One region of the Stappia quadratibracata genome, then DNA from elsewhere that is predicted to be linked to it. Evidence: riboswitches for the same ligand, from Rfam matches in the RefSeq annotation. Region 1 holds a riboswitch; the other holds the start of a gene.
What was found. Region 1 has a riboswitch for cobalamin ahead of H7H34_RS05670 (TonB-dependent receptor plug domain-containing protein). Riboswitches for the same ligand answer to the same signal wherever they lie in the genome.
Positions count from the first base shown of each region.

Region 1 (3,201 bases):
GCGCCCGTCCAGCGAGGTCCAGTCGATGGACTGGCCGGCGGACAGGCCGATCAAGGCGGCGCCGATCGGGGTGAGGACGGAAATCTTGCCCTCGGCAATGTTGGCATCGCCCGGGAAGACCAGCGTCACGGTGCGGTCTTCGCCGGCATCGGTGGTGAAACGCAGCCGCGATCCCATGCGAACGACGTCGGCGGAAATGCGCCGGTCGTCGACGACGCGGGCGCGGTCGAGCTCGCTCGCCAGCTGATCTGCGACAGCGGGATTGCGGGAGGAAATGGAATCGGCAAGCCCGGACAGCCGCTCGTGGTCCGAGCGGGTCAAGGTGATGGCGGGCTTGCGCTTCTTCTGGATGGCTGGAGCCATTCTCGGCATCCTTGCAATGTTGTAAGGCCGCCGACGCACGTGAGCGCGCGTCGGGCGGTCATGATCTGTTGTGGGAAGTTGTTCGCCGCCTTGGTGGCCTGCTGTCTGCCCGCGAGGGGACGAGCCGGCCTATGCCCCGCGGCCGGGGCGCGACGCGACCGAGCCGGGGGTCAGTGTCCCGCGATGGGGCACACCCTGAAAATGGAAAGCAGGCGCGGAGCGGTCGTGTACATTCCAAGAAGGTCGGTGCTTGCGGGGCGAAAGTCAAGTCACGGCTTTCCCGGACGCGGCAAGCAGGCGCGCAGAACCCTGCGACGGGCCGGATTCGCGCAGCCCCCGGGTTGCCATGCCGGCCTGCGCGGCAGCCGGGAGCGGGCCGGCAGGCGTCCTGACGCAGCGTCTGGTTGTGCCTGCGAACAGGGCATCGACAGATGATTGACTCCGGCGCGCGAAACCGCTCTCTTTTACGGCGACAGAGGTTCCGGACATGTCCGGATGAAAAGGGAACACGGTGAGGCGTACCCAACAGGGACCGAAACCGTGGCTGCCCCCGCAACTGTGAACGGAGAGTGGACGCTCGAAGGCCACTGACCCCGCCGCCAAAGGCAGGGTTGGGAAGGTGAATGTCCGCGATGACCCGTGAGCCAGGAGACCTGCCCCTGTCGGTCACCCGACCTTCGATACGGGGTGTGTCGAGGCGCGGCTTTCCGTTGAGGTGACACCCGAAAACCGCCTGCGTCCGCAGGCCGCCGCCTTGCGTCTTCGCGCGGGGTTGCGCGGTCGCGTCCGCTGGCTCGTGCCGTATCGCGACGGGACGCCGAGGGGCGTTTCGGCGCACGTCAGGGGTGTGTCTGGATGAATTCGATTTCGCGTGGCGCCTTGCGCGCCGGGCCGGTGGCCGCTGTGCTGGGGGCCGGATTGGGGGCCGCGATGGTGCTGGCGCCGGGAAGTGCCCGAGCCCAGGATTTCGAGGCACAAGGCTTCGACGCGCAAGGGGGATACGAGGAGCCGACGCAGCTGCGCCGGGTCGTCGTCTCCGCCGGGCGCACGCCGGTCGCCGCCGAAGCGGTGGGCCGTGCCCACACGGTGATCACGGGCGAGGAGCTGGAGACGACGCAGCAGCGCTATGTCGCCGATGCCCTGCGCAAGGTGCCGGGCCTTGCCGTGTCGCGCACCGGCGGCAATGGCGGCATGACCCAGATCCGCATCCGCGGCTCGGAAGCCAACCATGTGCTGGTGCTGATCGACGGCGTCGAGGTGGCGGCCACCTCCAGCGGCGAATTCGACTTCGGCGGGTTGCAGGTCGCCGACATCGAGCGGATCGAGGTGCTGCGCGGCCCGCAAAGCGCCATCTACGGCTCCAACGCCAGCTCCGGCGTCATCGCCATCACCACCAAGGGCGGTATCCGCAACGACCTGGAAATCACCGGCCGCACAGAAACGGGCACCGACAAGACGGTGGCCGGCCATCTGGGCGTGCGCGGCGGCGGCGAGAGGTTCGACATCGCGGTCTCCGGCGCCTGGCGGCAGAACGAGGGCTTCAACATCTCCCAGTTCGGCTCGGAGAAGGACGGCGACCGCAACGCCACGCTGAACGGCCGTTTCAACTGGGACATCACCGATGCCCTGAGCCTCGATCTCAGCGCCCGCTATGTCGACCGCAAGTCGGACACGGACGACCAGGACTCCTCCTGGCCGCCGACCCCGACGGAAGGCCTTGTCATCGACACGCCCGGATACAACGCGACGAAGGAGTTCTACTCCGGCGTCGGCCTGTCCTGGTCGCTGTTCGACGACCGGCTGGTGCAGAAGGCGCGCGCCGAATACTCCGGACTGGAGCGGCGCGGCTTCAACTCCGGCAGCATGAACGGCAACGACGACCGCCGCCTGCACCTCAGCTATCAGGCGACGGTGACGGCGACGACGCCGGATTTCCTCGACGCCGAACACAGCCTGACCGGCGCCATCGAGTGGGAGCGCGAGCACTACAAGAACGCCTTTCCCGCCTACGATCCCTCGCAGGTTCCCGGCAAGCAGCGCGACCTGACCAGCTATGTCGCCGAGTATCGCGGCGCGTTCCTCGACGCCCTGTTCTTCAGCGCAGGCCTGCGTTACGACCGCAACGACCAGTTCAAGGACACGCTGACCTACAGCGCCAGCGCCGCCTATCAGCTGCACGAGACCGGTACGCGCTTCCACGCCTCCATCGGCACAGGCATCACCAACCCGACCTTTTTCGAGCAGTTCGGCTTCATTCCGGCGACCTTCACCGGAAACCCGAACCTGCGGCCGGAAAAGAACTTCGCCTGGGACATCGGCATCGAGCAAAGGTTCTGGGGCGGGCGGGCGGTCGCCGACGTGACCTATTTCAACGAGCGGCTGGAAGACGAGATCTGGACGCCCTGGGTGGCGGGCGCCGGCTCCTCGCCGGCCAACATGGACGGGATCAGCAGGCGCCAGGGCATCGAGGTGTCGCTCGGCGTGGAACTGCTGGCCGACCTCTACGCCAAGGGCACCTACACCTATCTGGATGCGACCGAGCCGACGGGCCTGCAGGAGGTGCGCCGGCCCAAGCACTCGGGCTCGCTCAGCCTCGTCTATGCCTTCCACGAAGGGCGGGGAAACCTCTTCCTCGACACGATCTTCAACGGCCGGATGAAGGACAACGAGTTCATCAGCGCAACGCCGCAGACCCGGGTGACACTGTCCGAGTATTTCCTCGTGAATGTCGGTGCCGACTACAGGGTTTCTGACAATTTCACGGTCTATGGCCGGGTGGAGAACCTGCTCGATCAGCAGTACCAGGAAGTCTACAGCTACAACTCACAAGGACTGACC
Region 1 is NZ_JACMIA010000001.1:1,256,285-1,259,485, forward strand. It holds gene rnk (nucleoside diphosphate kinase regulator) at 1-363, opposite strand, end outside; cobalamin riboswitch at 823-1,038, shown strand; gene H7H34_RS05670 (TonB-dependent receptor plug domain-containing protein) at 1,219-3,201, shown strand, end outside.

Region 2 (3,201 bases), 850 kb from region 1:
GAGCGGCTGGTGGAGATGACCAATGGCTGCATCTGCTGCACGCTGCGCGAGGATCTGTTGCGCGAGGTGCAGGCGCTGGCCCGGGAGGGCCGCTTCGACCATCTGGTGATCGAATCCACCGGCATTTCCGAGCCGCTGCCGGTCGCCTCGACCTTCGAATTCCGCGACGAGAACGGCGAGAGCCTGAGCGATGTGGCGCGGCTCGATTCGATGGTGACGGTGGTGGACGGGGCAAATCTGCTGAAGGACTACGGCTCCACCGACTTCCTGACCGAGCGTGGAGAATCGCTCGGCGAGGACGACGAGCGCACCCTGGTCGACCTGCTCGTCGACCAGATCGAGTTTGCCGATACGATCATCCTCAACAAGGTGAGCGATGCCCGGCCGCTGGATCTCGAAGCCGCGCGCCAGATCGTGCGCGCCCTCAACCCGGATGCGGTGATCATGGAGACCGACCGCTCTGCGGTTCCCTTGCGCGACGTGCTCGGCACCGGGCGCTTCGATTTCGACAAGGCGCACGAGCATCCGCTGTGGTTCAAGGAGCTGAACGGCTTTGCCGACCATGTGCCGGAAACGGAGGAATACGGCATCCGCTCCTTCGTCTACCGGGCGCGCCGCCCCTTCGCCCCGCGCGCGCTGAGCCGCTTCGTCAACAAGAGCTGGCCGGGCGTGATCCGCGCCAAGGGCTTCTTCTGGCTGGCGACGCGGCCGCGTTTCGTCGGCGAGATCAGCCAGGCCGGCGCCTTCGTCACCACTGAAAAGCGCGGGCTGTGGTGGTCGGCGGTGCCGCGCCAGCACTGGCCCGAGTCGCCCGAATGGCGGCGGGCGATGGAGCCCTATCTGCACCCCGTGTGGGGCGACCGGCGGCAGGAAATCGTCTTCATCGGCACGAGCGGCATGGACGAGGCGGCGATCCGCGCCGAACTCGACGCGGCGCTGGTCGCCGATACGGGCTTCCATCCGGAGCGCTGGACCGGGCTCGACGACCCCTTCCCCGCCTGGGGCAGCGCCGCGGCGTGAGACGGCGGCGATGGCTTTGGGCGATTGGTCTTGATGCGGTCCCCGTCATCTGCCAGTTTGGCGGCGATGGTTGCCGACGGCCGAACCGCCAGAGGCATGAAAAGGGAACACGGTGAGGCGTACCCATCAGGGGCCGAGACCGTGGCTGCCCCCGCAACTGTAAGCGGCCGGGGCCGACGTCCTTTACCGGACGAATGGCCCAGGTCCAGCCGCACGATGCCACTGCCCGAAGCCGGGCGGGAAGGCGCGGCCGGACCGGACCCGCGAGCCAGGAGACCTGCCATCTCCCGCAACGACGACCGGACGGGGTGTTCCGGGAAGGTAGCCATGACACGCAACGAGTCCATTTTCCGCCCATCCAGGGCCTTTATCCGCAGCCTGCCGAACCTTGCGGGCGAACGTGCGGGGCATCGCCATGGCGCATGACCTGGCGCTCGGCGAACGCCGCATGGACGCAGCTCCCGATACGCGCCGGCACCGCATCACCGTGTGCACCACCTGCCGCGATCCGCAAACGCGCGAACAGCCGGGCAAGGACCTGATCGAGGCCCTGAGCGCCGCACTTGCCGAGGGAGGCCTGGCGCATGTGAGCGTGGCGGGTGCGGCCTGCATGGCCGGCTGCTCGCGCCCCTGCACGGTCGCCTATCAGGCCGACGGCAAGGCGAGCTATCTGTTCGGCGACATCGAGCCGGAACGCGATGTGGAGACGCTTGTCGCCTTCGCCCGGCAATATGGCGAACTCGAAGACGGCTGGTGCTCCTCGCTGCAGCGCCCCGACGGGCTGAAGGGCAAGACGCTGGCGCGCATGCCCGCCCTGCCCGCTTTCGACCCCGGATCGCCGGGCCGGGAGAACGGCGCATGAGCCATCACAGCGGAACCCCGGTGGTGCTGGAGCTGCGCGAGGTCGCCTACCGGCCGCGCGGCGCGGACGCGCTCCTCTCCGACCTGACGCTGCATGTGCATGACGGCGAGATCCTCGTCATTGCCGGGCCGAACGGCGCGGGCAAGTCGACGCTGATCCGGCTGATCGCCGGGCTGAGCGAGCCGACCGGCGGCGAAATGCTGCTCGGCGGCAGGCCATATCGCAATGTGCCGATCACCGAGCGCGCCCGCGTCATCGCCTATGTCGGCCAGAGCGAGGAAAGCGACGACCGGCTGACCGTCTCGCAATACGTCTCGCTCGGCCAGCTGCCGCATCACCGCACCGGCGGGCGCGAGGCCCGCGCCAGGGCAACGCAGGAGGCGCTGACGCTGGCCGACCTGACGCGCTTTTCCGACCGGCGCATGAGCGAGATTTCCGGCGGCGAGCGCCAGCGGGCGAAGATCGCCCGCGCCATCTGCCAGCGTCCGCGCATCCTGGTCCTGGACGAGCCGACGAACCATCTCGATCCGCTGGCGCGCGGCGAGCTGCTCAGCCTCGTCTCCGGCCTCGGCATCACCGTGGTCGCGGCCTTACACGACCTGACCCTGATCGAGGCCTTCGCCAGCCATGTGGCGCTGATCCAGGGCGGCCGGCTGGTCGCGCACGGCCATCCGGTCGAGGTGCTGTCGAGCGAGCGGGTGCGTGCGGTCTTCAGCGTCGACATGCACCGGATGCAGCATCCGGTGGAGGCCCGCCAGATCAGCGTGCTGGACATCCCCATCGAGGGGCGGTTCGGCACCGGCATCGCCGGCGAGCTTTCAGGATCAGAGCTTTCAGGACCCGAGCGTCCCGCGCCCGGCGCGCCGCATCTGCGTGCGGTGGCGACGCGCGGCTGAGCCGCGCCCTCACCTTTTCCCAGCGTTCCACGGTTTTTCATCCTCACGAGGAGTCTGTCCCCCATGAAGAAGCCCGGCCTCAAGCGCCTTTCCCTGTTCACCGCTGCGATGGCCCTTGCCGCACCGGCCCTCGCCTTTCCCGTCACCGTCGACAATTGCGGGACGCCGCTGACCTTCGAGGCTGCGCCCGAGCGCATCGTGGTGCAGGACATCAACATGAGCGAGATGGCCTTCGCGCTCGGCCTGCAGGACCGGATGGTTGGCGTCAGCGGCATCAGCGGCTGGTACAAGACCAGCGAGGAGTTCGAGCGCAAGCGCGGCGACATCCCCGAGATCGCGCCGAAATATCCGACGCTGGAAAATCTCGTCGCGGCCGATCCGGACCTGTTCTTCGCCGGCTGGTACTACGGCATGAAGCCGGGC
Region 2 is NZ_JACMIA010000001.1:2,109,218-2,112,418, reverse strand. It holds gene zigA (zinc metallochaperone GTPase ZigA) at 1-1,020, shown strand, start outside; cobalamin riboswitch at 1,071-1,319, shown strand; gene H7H34_RS09165 (DUF1636 family protein) at 1,436-1,882, shown strand; gene H7H34_RS09160 (ABC transporter ATP-binding protein) at 1,879-2,778, shown strand; gene H7H34_RS09155 (ABC transporter substrate-binding protein) at 2,842-3,201, shown strand, end outside.
Region 2: it holds a riboswitch for cobalamin, as region 1 does, so the genes downstream of both, H7H34_RS09165 (DUF1636 family protein) here and H7H34_RS05670 (TonB-dependent receptor plug domain-containing protein) in region 1, are expected to answer to the same signal.